Regions from separate parts of the Cytobacillus pseudoceanisediminis genome, predicted to be linked through region 2. Evidence: riboswitches for the same ligand, from Rfam matches in the RefSeq annotation. Region 2 holds a riboswitch; the other holds the start of a gene.
The links. Region 2 has a riboswitch for ZMP and ZTP ahead of M5V91_RS02690 (bifunctional 5,10-methylenetetrahydrofolate dehydrogenase/5,10-methenyltetrahydrofolate cyclohydrolase). Riboswitches for the same ligand answer to the same signal wherever they lie in the genome.
Positions count from the first base shown of each region.

Region 1 (7,575 bases), 230 kb from region 2:
TCCTTTTTAGTTACTGCGCCTTTTTCCTTCACAGCATTTACAACGATAATACCGAATACAAATGCTGCCAGTGCATCCATTGTCAGATAGCCTTCCTGGAACCCTTTAAAGAAGGCACCATTCATATAAGCTTCAGTCGGAGCCTGGAATGCACCCATTGGATTGAAAAATGCAGCACCGATTAAAACCGCGATTACAATTAGAAGAATTGGTGTTAAATATTTCCCCACGATATCAACAATCTTTGAAGAATTTAAAGAGAAAAATGCGGTAATTCCAAAGAAAATAACTGAACATACGATTAAGCCGATTGAACCGCTTCCTTCGGATAGATATGGCTTAATTCCAATTTCGTAAGACACTGTAGCTGTTCTCGGAATGGCAAAAAGCGGACCAATTGATAAGTACAGGGCCACTGTGAAGGCTAGTCCGAACAATGGATTGACGCGGCTCGCCAGTGATTGCAGATCACTTTTTCCCGAGAAGCCCAATGCCAGTATACCAAGAAGAGGCAAACCTACACCTGTGATGATGAAGCCAGCGTTCGCTGACCATACATTCGTTCCTGCCGATTGGCCAAGCATCGCAGGGAAAATTAAGTTTCCTGCCCCAAAAAACAAGGCAAAGAGCATAAAACCAACTGTTACAATATATGAGAATGGTATTTTGCTTGTCATTTCAATTCCTCCTATTAATCTGTCTGTCTTAAAAGATTTACTTATTTTGTTAAATTTAAATTTTCCGAAAAATTATTGCGCTGTAACATTATTATTTTTGTACGCTAGTAATATATTGCATAACTCAAGATAACATATCCAAAATACTTATGCAATATATCGCACAAAACTTTTTGTCGAATCATGCGATATATTGAATTTTTCAAGATACTTCTATATACTAAATTTATAATCTATTGGAAATAACTATAATTTCACAGATATATTGCATGAAATGAAAAGGTGGTTACAGCTATGCCGATACCCTCCAATTATTCATCACCTACCCGTGTGTCAGCCAAGGATCGCGCCTTCTCCCAAATCCAGGAGTGGATCATTGACGGCACACTCCAGCCGAAAGAAAAATTGAATGATGCCGATCTAGCAAAAGCATTAGGCGTCAGCCGAACTCCCATCAGGGAAGCTCTTCAGCTGCTGAATGTTCAGGGGTTCGTCGAAATGTTTCCCGGAGTTGGAACGCAGGTCACTTCAGTTAATCCTGAGGATATTAGTAAAATCCTGCCCCCTTTAGGCGTATTGCAGGCACTTGCTGCAGAATTGGCTGCTCCTGTTATCAGCCAGGAAACGATTAATATACTCAGGGATATTAATCATAAATTCGCTAAAGCTCTAATTGCAGGAGATACCTTCACAGCTTTGAAGCAGGACGAGAAGTTTCATAATATTATTATAGATCTTGCTCAGAATCCTTATATCTCGAATACAGCTTCCATGCTTCAGGCTCATGTCATGCGGCTTTACTACAATAAAACAATTATTTTGAAAGAACGTTCAATAGAAGAACATGAAGATATATTAAAAGCTTTTGAACAAAAAGACAGAGAAAAAGCCGGACACATTGCACGCGTCAACTGGCTTCGGGCAATTGATGAGTACTACTCCGAGGAAAAATGATCAAACTGAAAAAAGCAGCCTTCATCGGCTGCTTTTTCTTTTTTCTAGCTTTTATAGATAATTTCATCGATAATCCCGTATTCCTTTGCTTCTTCGGCAGTCATGAAATAATCGCGGTCCGTGTCCCGTGCTACTTTTTCTATAGGCTGGCCAGTTCGTTCAGCAATAATTCCATTAATATGCTCCCTAAGCTTTATGATCCGTTTTGCAGATATCTCGATTTCGGTCGCCTGGCCTCTTGCTCCGCCAAGAGGCTGATGAATCATGATTTCACTGTTCGGAAGGCTGTAGCGTTTTCCTTTTTTCCTGCCAGAAGAAGCATCGCACCAAATGATGCGGCCATTCCTGTACAAATCGTTCTCACATCAGGCTTTATATATTGAATCGTGTCAAAGATGGCAAACCCTGCGGTTGTCGAACCGCCTGGACTATTAATATAAAGGGAGATATCCTTTTCAGGAGATTCAGCTGCAAGAAATAGCAGCTGGGCAATCACACTATTGGCAACCACATCATTAATCTCTTCTCCTATCATGATAATCCTGTCTTTCAACAGCCGTGAATAAATATCATAAGAACGTTCTCCCTTGCTGGACTGCTCAATGACATATGGTATTGCTGTCACCTGTATCCCTCCTGTTCATTGCGGATCTATGCCGCCATACAGAGAGTATTAGAAGAAGATGGAACGCGCAGTACAGGCTTCTGGGCATGACTTTCAAGGGATCGCAGAAAAGGTATGGTTTTTATCAGGATGGACGGGTCTTCCGCTGCCACTGATTGCTGCAGCAGCTGAAATAACTTTTCTTCTTCCTCATTTGCAAAAGAATCCTCAGCCTCATCTTCCACTGGGTGCTGAAGCTGCTTCCGTGCACGGTTCAGCGAGGACTTCACTGCAAACTCAGTGGTCCGAAGTATATCAGCAATCTCTTTTGTTTGATATTGAAACCCTTCCTTCAGCGTGAAAACAACAGCCTGCTTTAATGTCAGCCTATTGAGGAGATGGGTGATTGCTTCTGTGCCATCAGGGCTGAACTCCTTCATTTCCCGTTCCGGCGCCTCTTGAAGCTTTTCCCGCTTTCTGTTTCTAAGAGTGTCAATCCAGCAATTATAGACAATCTTCTTTAAAAGAGCCTGATTAATTTTCTCAGGCGAATAGCTTCTATAAGCGCGGATGATTGCCTCATGGGCCAGATCGTCCCCGTCCCAGCGGTTCTGTGCAAGAAACCGGCTATAACGCTGCAGTGAAGGATAGATATCTGCAATACAGCTTTCCTTCTGCTTTATGGAATCCCTTGATTCAGCCTGAACTTTCCCTTGCTTCATAAACCTGTTCACTCCTTTAATACATCTCTGCTTCTATAACGGAATAAGAGAACAAAAAGATACGGGTGATTAATATTTTTTATCAGTTTATTCTAAGGATAGCTGATTTTATACTTGTCATATACCTTTTTTGATTCATTCCTTCGTGCAGTTAAAAAAAGCCCCAATCCCTGCGGAATTGAGGCTGTATTTTTATATAATTCGTGACTTGATAATGCCTTCAATTTGATTAATCTGTTCAAGCAGTCCAGGGATGACATCACCATTAACTTTATTATCGATATCGATCATGGTATACGCATATTCACCGCGGCTGCGGTTCACCATGTCCGCAATATTCAGCTGGTAGCTTGAAATAGCAAGTGTGATTTGGCCGACCATATTAGGAATGTTTTTATGAAAAGCAGTGACACGCCGCTTGCCTGTGTAAGGAAGAGCAGCATTTGGGAAGTTAACTGAGTTTTTGACATTGCCTGTTTCAAGGAAGTGCTTCACCTGTCGTGCTGCCATGACAGCGCAGTTTTCCTCAGATTCTTTTGTTGAAGCGCCAAGGTGCGGAATTGCCACTGCGTTTTTCATTTTCAGGATATTTTCATTTGGGAAATCTGTAATATACTTGCCCACTTTTCCGCTTTCAAGGGCGGCTGCCATATCTGATTCATTCACAAGCTCCCCGCGTGAGAAATTCAGAATATGAACACCATTCTTCATCATGCTGAATGTATCTTCATTGAACATTTCCCTTGTATCATCGGTTAATGGAACATGTACAGTGATATAGTCAGATTCTGCAAACACCTGCTCAATGGTCATGGCGCGCTGAACATTGCGGGATAAGTTCCAGGCAGTGTCAACCGAAATGAATGGGTCAAAGCCTACGACATCCATATCAAGTTCAAGTGCATCATTGGCCACAAGGGCCCCGATTGCCCCCAATCCGATCACACCGAGAGTTTTCCCCTTAATTTCTTTTCCGACAAATTGCTTTTTCCCTGCTTCTACAAGCTTAGGAATCTGGTCTCCTTCATCTTTCAGCGTTTTGGTCCAGGAGATGCCGGCAAAGAGATTGCGGGATGAAGCCATTAAGGAAGTAAGCACCATTTCTTTTACTGCATTCGCATTGGCACCAGGTGTATTAAAAACAACAATGCCCTGTTCAGTGCATTTCTCAACCGGAATATTATTCACACCCGCGCCTGCACGGGCAATTGCTTTTAATCGATCACCCAATTCCATTGAATGCATATTAAAGCTCCGAAGGACTATCGCATCCGGATTGCCGCTTTCATTATCGATTGTAAATTGATCCTTGTTAAACACCTCAAGACCGCTTGGCGCAATCGCATTCAGCGTTTTAATCGTCTTCACTCTGTCTAAAGTCATGGTACTCACTGGATTCTCCCCTTTTCAACTAACTTTGTCAGATTTTAAAACAGAAAGAGGCAAGGGTAGAATCCCTTACCTCTGCCCAGGCGAACGGCTTCGACACTATGTGCTCCCTCGCGGTGATCCGCGTTTCGCCAGTTACACATAGCCTTTTCAGTTTTTTAAATCTTATCAAAGTCTTCTGAAAACTTCAACCCTTTAAAGCGCTTACATTACTAAAATTATTTTTTATTTTTTCTACAGTATATTTTTCTTATTTTGTACACTATGCTTTTCGAAGTTAGTTATTAGGATAACATTTTCATTTCTGCAATGTACGCAAATAATTTCTGTTATCCAGTCATAAAAACAGCTTATAACATTTTATCTGTAAATAAAATTTGACTATCCGAAAGAAAATGTAAAAAACTGCTTCCCTGCACCTCTCTCCTTTTATCAGATTTTGCGAAGTTCTTTAACTTCCGCTTCTGCTGCACATTCATAAACACCAGAGTATTCCACAAGTCCGATCTCGCAATTTTTGCCGATTTTTACATTTTTCCCTCTTACGACAAGAGCTGCTGTGCCTTCGAGTTCGATGTCATCCCCTTCAATTAAATCCGCCTCCAGTTTCAAGGGAAAAATGGATTTGATTAATTTTAATAGGGTTTCTCTATGCTGTGTCACTTTAATTTTTCTGCCGCCGATTTCTTTCGCTTTACTGTCTCCAAAAAGCTTAATATCAATAGTTTCAGCGTTCAGTAAACCATCTACTGAAAATGTCCCTTCAGCACGGAAGACCTCCGCTTCACAGTCCCCTTCAATAGTTACTTTCCCATTCACAGCGATTACTTCGCATTTTACAGAGCCTCCGATAGTGGATCTTCCGGCGACTTCAAGGTTTTGACAGCTGACAGCTTCAGAAATGACGGCAGAGCCATTGATAACAAGGGATTCAGCTTTAACAGCTCCATGGATCTTTGCTGCACCACTGATCTTTCCCTTTTCAGTTTTTATGTTTCCAAGGACAGTGCCCGTCCCGTTACAATGAAATCTCTCGCATTCAATATCACTGTTTACCGTTCCCTTTCCATTTAATTCAACCTTCTGATATGTACCTCCATTAGACGATCCCACTCCATTAATTATTAAGTTCCCTAGTGTTTTCATATTCACAGCAAAATTCCCCCTATACCAATTTGGATTTTAATTCCTCTGCACAATGTTCTAACGATAAAGTGGCGGCCACTTTTGTTCCTTTTTCAAGCAGGACTTGTTCCCCGTTAACCGAAATCAGGCAGCTGGACATTCCAAGTTTGCGAATAAAGCAGATAACAGCTTTTGGCTGCTGCAGGATACTTTGATGATCACTCAATAACTGAAGAAGCATTTTCCCTTCCTCGATATGGATATCTCCGGATTCAAGCAGGATGGAAAGGATATAAAGCTTCAAAATCTCATGGTAATTGAATTCGTTAAGCTCTCCCTGTGTCTCGAGAAAGATATTCATAACCGGTTCAGAAGCTATCCCTTTAGCAATCAGGCTTTCCTTTGTCAGCTTCAGATTCGAAGCATTCAAGGAAAACAAATCTGCCAGCTCATCCAGTGAAAGGCTATCCTTCATCTTTTGTATTTTATCGACTCGCTCCAGAATTTTCTCTTTTGGGAAAAATGTCTCCTGCCCTGTAAAAGTTGATTTTCTGACAAACCAATCCTCCGGTATCAGGCTTTTCCTTTTCCACCGATAAAGCTGCCCATAAGAAATTCCAGTTAAATCAAGGACTTCTTTTTTTGAAATTAATTCATCGCTCAATTCCAGGTCTCCTTTCCGATGGTATGATTGTAACATAACACTGTTACGTTAAGAATATTGTATTATTCATTTTTTTCCGAGGTTTTTCGACAAAATCCCGATTTTACACCATGAAATCAATCCAGGATGAACTCCCCTTTATAAAACAGTGTTCTATTTAAACAAAAAGACCTGGCTCTCTATAGAACCAGGCTTCTCTTCATTCGTATATTTTTAATAGGTTATACTGCTTTCCAAGATACTGATAATTTTGCCTGCGGTACATTTCCTTTGGAGTATCTTCTCCATCTGCAATAAGTATGATGGTTTTATCCTGAAACTGATCCATCACGCATTTCTGCAGGCGCCTGCCGATGCCCTTTTTCTGAAAATCCTCATGGACCATCAATCCATCAATTTCAGCTGTGTATTCCTTGATAATTACATCTACTGATCCGGCAGCTTTCCCTTTATAATATGCAATGAACTGCTTAATCCTTTCATCGTTAAAATTCCTTAAATGCTGACCTTTCTTTTTCTCGGCATAATTAATCCCGTAAACCGAATCCTGCTCATGCTGAAATTCCAGATAATCATTCCATGTTTCATCCGTAACATTTTCGACAGTAATTTCATCCTTTTCCTGAACATCAGGAAAATCAGCTGGATGAATCGCAAATAATTCTAAATAACCAACCGTAAAATCAACATCCTTCTCAAAGCTGGCCAGAAGTTCTCCGGTAAGCTCCTCGTCATCAGGAAAATAAAATCTTACATGCTTTTGGCCATATTTTTGATGAAAAGTTCTTAAATATTGATGTGCCTCCTCAAACTCTTGAACAGAAGGCATTCTTTTAAAAGCAATAAAGTTGCTGTCATACTGAAGGAGCATGTCAGGGTTATGGTTGTGAATAAAAAGTTCATTTTCCAGTACTGTGTGTCCCGGTTTATGGATATTATTAAAAGTGATTTTTTCCATCGGCTTCTCCTAATATAGCAAACACTTTAGTTTTGCAAAAATTTATATTCTTTATCTGTAATAAGCAGATCATGGCAGCGTATTAATTATTCTTTAATTCAAAGGGTACTGCTGTTATCATAAGCACACAGGAAATTCCGGCCATGTTGAGAAATAACCTTGGAAACCTTCTTTTCATACTCTTCCACTTATCAAATTGGAGGAAACTACGGTCATTTTCCGCTTTTGGCACCTGCAGATATATAAGAGACTCCATTTTGAAGATAGCAGTCTCTTTCATCGAATGGATAAAGGATACGGCCGCCGTCTGACCTTTTAAGATCATCTATTATAGCAATTAACCATTCATTAAAATTACCTCTAATAAATCAGAGATGTTTGAATTATTCTCCGCCGTCATATCATGTATTTTGGGAAATCCTTTTTCTAATCTTTATCAAATATTTCATCAAGTTTGTCTGCATAAAAAGTAATTGCTTTTT
Region 1 is NZ_CP097349.1:709,925-717,499, reverse strand. Features, by position in the region: gene brnQ (branched-chain amino acid transport system II carrier protein) at 1-677, opposite strand, end outside; gene M5V91_RS03910 (GntR family transcriptional regulator) at 972-1,631, shown strand; partial or broken gene clpP (ATP-dependent Clp endopeptidase proteolytic subunit ClpP) at 1,676-2,256, opposite strand; gene M5V91_RS03900 (sigma-70 family RNA polymerase sigma factor) at 2,283-2,957, opposite strand; gene M5V91_RS03895 (phosphoglycerate dehydrogenase) at 3,150-4,349, opposite strand; ZMP/ZTP riboswitch at 4,417-4,495, opposite strand; gene M5V91_RS03890 (polymer-forming cytoskeletal protein) at 4,779-5,492, opposite strand; gene M5V91_RS03885 (YhbD family protein) at 5,512-6,135, opposite strand; gene M5V91_RS03880 (GNAT family N-acetyltransferase) at 6,335-7,093, opposite strand; gene M5V91_RS03875 (tetratricopeptide repeat protein) at 7,520-7,575, opposite strand, start outside.
Region 1: linked by a shared signal. The riboswitch ahead of M5V91_RS03895 (phosphoglycerate dehydrogenase) and the one ahead of M5V91_RS02690 (bifunctional 5,10-methylenetetrahydrofolate dehydrogenase/5,10-methenyltetrahydrofolate cyclohydrolase) in region 2 are both predicted to bind ZMP and ZTP.

Region 2 (7,575 bases):
TTTTATCTAGGAGGCCGCCTGAGTGCTGACAAAAAAACAATTAAACGATATTCATTCTCTACAGCAAATTTGCGAAGAAACGGGCAATATCAAATTAAAATTAAATTGGGATACCTTGAAGTCAAGGGCCGACGAGGAAAATGACTATTTCCATTATGATAATAGCGGGAATTTATTAGGTTACCTTGCTCTATATAATTTCGGAGGTCCGGTTGAATTATGCGGAATGGTTCATCCTAATCATAGACGAAAAGGCATCTTTTCCAGCTTGTTCAATGAGGCAGTAAAACAATTGGCCCAAGCACGCAAATTACTTATTAATGCTCCAGCCTCTTCCCAATCAGCAGAAGGTTATATTAAATCATTACCTTGCACCTATTCATTCTCCGAGTATCAAATGAAGCGCCATAAAAGCAAAAAAATCGGAACAGCAAATTCTGAAGTAACTATGCGGCAAGCAGTGAGCAGTGACCTTGCATTCATTAATCATCTGGATACTGCATGCTTTGATATCCCCAAAGACGAAGCAGAGGTTTTTAATAAAAAAATCTTTGCCTGCAAAAATGAGAGGACTTTTATCATTGAATACAAACGCCAAAAAGCCGGCAAAATCAGAATTCAAACAGAAAAAGATGCTGCGTGGATTTACGGCTTTGCTGTCGATCCTTCTTTTCAGGGGAAAGGAATCGGCAGGGGCGCTCTTACAAATGTTGTTAATCTGCAGCACAGCAAGGGAGTTAGCTGGGTGCATCTAGAAGTAGCTGCAGAAAATGACCATGCACTTTCATTGTACAAATCATGCGGCTTTGTACCATACGGCACACAAGATTATTACGAATATGATCTGAACACACTCAAGGTTTGAAACACGTTTTATTCCTTTGAATCAAAATAAACATGATTGAATGTCATCTCATCTGAAATTTCCAGGGTGCCGAACGAATAGTTCGGCTGCCTGCGCTTATCTGTCGGAGACCCGGGATTAAACAGTATTATTCCATTATGGAGTTTCTTTATCGGTATATGTGAATGCCCAAATATAATAGCATCAACATTTTCCTTATCAAATGCTTCTATACTTCTTTTTTCAGTTGTTTTTCCCTTTCCATGTCCATGGACAACCCCAATTTTAAAACCTTCTATTTTAAGCAGTACTCTTTTCTTAAGAATGGAGCAAATTTCATCACTGTCGGTATTTCCATATACCCCCTCAACAGGTGCATATTGTTTTAATTCATAATACAGTTCGACGCTCTGCCAATCACCTGCATGAATAATTAATTCACAGCTGAGAAGTTCATTCAGAAGTATATCAGGGAGCTGTTTTGACTTCTTTGGCATGTGGGTATCAGACAGAATAAGGATTTTAATCACTATCATTCCTTCCTTCTTACTTTTATACCCTATTTTACCCCAAAAATAAAAGAGCCCCTTAATAGGGACCCTCTTATCAATTAATTATAACTTTGTTACATTTACAGCTTGAGGTCCACGCTGGCCCTGCTCTATGTCAAAGTTAACTTCCTGGCCTTCATCAAGGGTTTTGAAACCTTCTGTCTGGATTGCAGAGTAATGAACAAATACATCTTCTCCGCCTTCAACTTCGATAAAACCAAAACCTTTTTCTGAGTTAAACCATTTTACTTTGCCTGTTGCCATGTAAATTTCCTCCTAATATCTATAACTCACAGAGTGATTTTTTACCCTGCATTTACTAATATGGGTAAATTCCTCTAATTTTATAATAAAATGTTCAAAAAGTACCGAAAAAAATCAATATATCCATTTTCTCTTGGATTTTAAACCGTATTATCCCTTATTGCTGCTGCGGTTTTTAGTGCGTCTGTCCCGGCCGCCTTTAAAATCTCTTCTATCACGGCTGCCGCCTCTGGACCTGTCGTTGAATCTTCTTCCGCCGCGATCACCTTTAGGTTTTCTGACACGGATAGGTTCCACCGCAGTTAATTTAACCGGTGTTACATCAGGACCTTTAGTCAGCAATTTGATGGCTGCAGCAAGCAAAGTAACAGAATCTGTATCTTCAAGAAGGCTTTCCGCCACTCTCTTGAAGTCTGCATGTTCTTCTTTTTCAATAACTTCCATAAGTTTATTAATAGTCGCCTGCTGATTGCCTGCAACAACATCCTTAAAGGAAGGAACAGGCTTTTTCGCCATTTTGCTTTTTGTAACACTTTCAATTATTTTTAGGTGGTCAATTTCTCTTGGAGAAACGAACGTAATTGCCAGCCCTTTATTTCCGGCACGCCCAGTACGTCCAATCCGGTGAACGTAGCTTTCAGGATCCTGCGGGATATCGAAGTTATAAACATGGGAAACACCTGAAATATCCAGACCTCGTGCAGCAACGTCAGTGGCTACCATTATGTCGATTGTCTGCTCTTTAAAACGGCGGATAACCTGATCTCTTTTCGCCTGGGGGATATCACCATGAATTCCTTCAGCCGAATAGCCTCTCTTGATAAGACCTTCCACCACTTCATCTACACGCTTTTTAGTCCTTCCAAACACAATAGCCAGTTCAGGTGACTGAATATCCAACAGATTGCAAAGCACATCAAATTTTTGTTTTTCATGCACTTCCATATAGTACTGCTCAATATTTTTAACAGTCATTTCTTTCGCTTTGACTTTAACCATTTCTGGTTCCTGCATGAATTTTTCAGCAAGAGACTGAATTCTTTTTGGCATTGTTGCTGAGAAAAGAAGGGTTTGGCGCTCACCTTTAATTTCACTTAAAATTCTTTCAATGTCCTCGATGAAGCCCATATTAAGCATTTCATCCGCTTCATCCAGAACTACCATCTTGATGTTGCTTAAACGGATTGTTTTTCTTTCAATGTGATCAATTAACCTTCCCGGTGTAGCAGCAATAATATGCGGGTGCTTTTTAAGCGCACGAATTTGGCGGGTGATATCCTGACCACCGTAAACAGGAAGTGTCCGGACTCCTTTTACCTGTCCTATACGGTTTAATTCTTCTGCCACCTGTACAGCAAGCTCCCGTGTTGGCGCAAGGACTAGACCTTGAATACCTTCGTTTAAATCAATCTGCTCTAACAGCGGCACACCAAAAGCAGTGGTTTTTCCAGTTCCAGTCTGCGCCTGGCCAATCATGTCCTTCCCCTTCATTCCGATTGGAATTGCCTGTGCCTGAATTGGTGTTGGTTCCTCGAAGCCCATATTGGAAAGGGCTTTTACTATTTCATTACTTAAGCCAAAATCTGAAAAAGTTGTCAAAATATAATTTCCTCCTTGAATTGCAAATCTTATTAGGTACTGAAAGATTGTTTTTTGTATAAAGACATGGACACTTTACTAGGCTTTCCAGTTTGTATCTCTTTTTTACATTTCCGTTTGCACTATTTTTAAACTTTTTGAAAGTGAAGTATTTTAATTGGGTGAAATGAAAAATACATATTCCTAAAAGCAGTTATTACAGAAGATCTGTTTTGAGGAATGCTGAAGGCTACAAAGTGGATAAGCAAACATAAAAAGGTGATGCATGATTAGACATGCATCACCTCATTTTAAGCAAAATTATGCTTTTGTTACGTTAGCAGCTTGAGGTCCACGGTTACCTTCAACGATTTCGAAAGTTACGTCTTGACCTTCTTCTAAAGTTTTGAAACCTTCAGTTTGGATAGCGGAGAAGTGTACGAATACATCTTGACCTTCTGAAGATTCGATGAATCCGAAACCTTTTTCTGCATTAAACCATTTAACTTTACCTGTGTTCATTTGTGTTGCCTCCCAATAAATTGTTTTTCACTATAATGTACCATATAAACTTAAACATAAAAAAGTCGCAGCTTGCAGAAATGAGGATGAACGATCGCCTACATTTCTTTGCAGCTACGACTACTTATCCAAAAAGTATATAACGAACTTTACAGCGTTAACCTAATAATAAACGACACCCAGTTATAAGTCAATCCTTTTAAAGATCAATTTTTATTTAGGGATAAATGAACTATTTATGCTTCCCTTGTATTTCAGCGATTTTTTCTGCAGCATGAACAGTATGTTTCAAAAGCATGGAAATCGTAACAGGTCCAACTCCTCCAGGTACGGGGGTAATGGCAAACGCCTTTTCAGCACAGCTTTCATACTCTGCATCCCCAATATTTCCTTCATTATATCCGGCATCAAGGACAATAGCTCCTTCTTTAATCCATTCACCCTTGATAAAGTTAGGTTTCCCTACAGCTGCTACTACAATATCAGCTTGCTTTACAATTTGGGGCAGATTTTTGGTATATGAATGGCACGTAGTGACTGTTGCGTTTCGATTGAGTAAAAGGGCAGAGACCGGCTTGCCAAGGATTGGGCTTCTGCCTACGACTACAGCATGCATACCTTCAGCACTCAATTTATAGAAATCCATAATTTCCAAAATAGCTGCAGGTGTACAGGACGGATATTCACCAAAACCGAATGCGGTCTGTCCATATCCAAGGCTTGTAACACCGTCTACGTCTTTTTCAATAGCAATAGCTTCGAAAGCTTTTCGTTCATCTATATGTCCTGGTACGGGATGCTGTAGAAGGATTCCATGTACAGAAGGATCATTGTTTAATTCTGCAATCTTCTCTAATAGTTCTTGTGTTGTTGTATCCTTTGACATATGAATACGTTTTGATAATATGCCAAGTTTTTCACAAGCATTCCCCTTCATCCGTACATACGTTTCAGAGGAAGGGTCATCTCCCACCAAAATTGTGGCTAAGCAAGGGACGATATCCTTCCCCTTCAATTCTTCAATTCGATCCTTTAATTGGTCTTTCACATGTTTTGCCACAACAATTCCATCAAGAATAATCTTTTTTCCATGCATATTCCTCCTATAGGAAAAGCACCTATTCGGCTGACGGGCTTTTCCATTTTGTTATGAAAAAAAGAGACAAGGGTATCCCTTATCTCTGCCCAGACGACCGGCTATACATAGACGCAGCTCCCCAGCGGTTCATTCCGCATTGTCGTCAGTCACTGCGATTTTGAAAAGCTATTCTAATGAATACATCATACCACAAAAACACAAATAATTAAACTGAAACTTATTCAAACGTTCGTGTTTTTTTGCGAGATATATAAAAAAGGACAGCAAATACTGTCCTTATAAATGATATATTTGAGTTAATTAGTTATACCTAAAACAATGAAAGCCCTGCCTCTCTTCCATCCTTGCGGCTCCTAGACCGCGCCAGTGGGAATCAGGTTGGTCGGAATTCTTTCCGACTTAGATGCTCTCTGAGATTTTAATATTAAATGGTAAGAAACTTACTGAAGTAAAAATACGGAGAAGTGTCTGGTTTATAGAAGATGATTAAGAAGAAAATTCAGCATTAAGCTGTCCACACAAATTATTCTTAATTACAAACACATGCTTACTCTTTCAAAATCCTAAAGAGCATGAAACATAATAAAAAGCCGCAGTTTCACAAAAAAGAAGGTTCGGCTGCCGAACAATCCAAGTGAATTAACGACTTCAACAATATACCTCAAATACTTCAATCACTATGTTATCTTATTTACGGTAAAGTGTCAAGAAAATAACTTGTCACCCGCTTATTAGCCTTCTCCTTTATACTCTGTTACATCAAAATAATCGGTTGTGTCTTTATAGCCATTAAATCCAATATCCAGATCATGAAAATATCGGTGCAATTTAATTAAAACTTCCTTATCCTTAGTGCCCGACTGCACAGTTTCTGCCAGCCGTGTTATTGTGCCCAGGTCAGCCTGCAAATCCTCATTCTCAGCTGATATTTTTTTAAGCGAATTTACGATTAATTCAGCCTGATCTCTTTGTTTTGGCCAGCTGACTTTACGATCTCTTCCCCATCCAAGTGTTTCATTATAAAAAGTATGATTGGAGGCAATGAAGTCCCCTAAATCATCGTACATTAATCCCTGTTCAGATGTCTCCGCATTTGCTGAGGTTTTTTGAACCTTTGATTCATCCTTATTTAAAAAGACAAGTACACTATATGCTATGGCAATAGCTATGACCATTCCCAGAATTGAAAGAAACCTGTTTAATTTCTTGTTTTTTAGCAATTTGAAAGCCTCCATTTGATTTTGATAATGTATGCTGAAACTAAATGGAATTATTGCCATTCTTCCTTGTCTGAAGAAACCTTCCCTGACTGCAAATGTTTTCCATGTTAATACATTCTATGCCAACTTTCCTTTCCCCTTCAACACCAAATAAAAAAGCTTTTAACACTGAGTGTCAAAAGCTATTTCTGATTTTTCTGAGCAAGGAAAACCTCGATAAAATCAATAACAAAACGTTCCAGATCAAACTCCATCGCTATATTATCAAGTGTTTCGGGCGGATCAACTTCGGGCACCGGCCTAAAGTCAGCTATGCTTTTACCCTTTGCCTTTCCAAACTGTTCTATTCTCACTCTTCGTTTTACATATTTGGCAAGATCAGGATTTGTGAGAACACTTAATACAAGAACATCATGAAGAGGTGCACCCTTAATTCCCGGGACAAGCTTTTGATAAGCCTCATAATAATAATCATAAGCAGGTTTAATTAGATCTTTAAAAGGCGATTGAGTATTATCTGCAATAAAATCAATCGTTTCAGGCCTGATAATCGCTTTATTTGTTACATTTAGGGGAAATATATAGATGTTTTTTGCTTTTTCAAGCACTGAATCCGCTGCAATGGGGTCAGCGTAAAAATTCGCCTCAGCCTCTGGTGTTACATTTCCCGGAACTAAAAACGCACCGCCCATTAAATAGAATGCATTTACATCTTTATATGCATCCTTTCCATACAGAATGAGCGGCAATGCCAAATCTGTCTGCCTTCCAACTCCAACGATCACAAGGTCATTTTTGTATTCATTTACAATTTCTATAATTTTGTTTATGTCATATACCTTTATTTTGCTGATGAAATTCTCCGGAGGCTGAATGGGCCCGAGGCCTTCCTCCCCGTGTATTTCAGGATAAAAGACAGCGGTCTCACCGGATAATGGCCCGCTCGCCCCTGCTATAATGGGAATGTCCTCTCTGCCTGCAAGTTTCAGTAAATATGCAGTATTATTGATGGATTCTTCTTTGGTTATGTTGCCATAAGCGCTGACTACACCTACTAGATTAATCTCGGGATGCTGAAGGGCATACATTAGGGCAAGTGAATCATCAACCCCCGAGTCAACAAACATGAGAACATTGTACATAAGCCACCTCCGCTACCTATCTAGTCTATAATATGCCAATGGAATGTCCCTTTTGTTAAAGAAAATACTCCTAAAAAATGAAAACTCCCCAAGTGGGGAGTTTTAGTCCTGATCTGCCGGCTTTACCGCAAAACTGAGTTCCTGGTTCAGCTGGTTTTCAAAATTATTTCCTGCAGCTATATCCCACTTAAATGCATCAGCCATATATGAAATTACCTGCTTTTGATAGTTTCTTACCGTTTCAATATCAAAAAGCAGCGCTCCTGTTCGGCGGTTAAAAAAATCTACAGGGGTGGCAGCCATTTCATGTTCAATTGCATATTTCAGCTTTGCCCATAATACAATCGGCAAGCCA
Region 2 is NZ_CP097349.1:484,580-492,154, reverse strand. Features, by position in the region: gene M5V91_RS02715 (GNAT family N-acetyltransferase) at 23-865, shown strand; gene M5V91_RS02710 (metallophosphoesterase family protein) at 874-1,380, opposite strand; gene M5V91_RS02705 (cold-shock protein) at 1,459-1,659, opposite strand; gene cshA (degradosome RNA helicase CshA) at 1,810-3,258, opposite strand; gene M5V91_RS02695 (cold-shock protein) at 3,559-3,759, opposite strand; gene M5V91_RS02690 (bifunctional 5,10-methylenetetrahydrofolate dehydrogenase/5,10-methenyltetrahydrofolate cyclohydrolase) at 3,992-4,855, opposite strand; ZMP/ZTP riboswitch at 4,936-5,018, opposite strand; gene M5V91_RS02685 (hypothetical protein) at 5,590-6,078, opposite strand; gene M5V91_RS02680 (nucleoside hydrolase) at 6,261-7,220, opposite strand; partial or broken gene M5V91_RS02675 (glycerol-3-phosphate dehydrogenase/oxidase) at 7,323-7,575, opposite strand, start outside.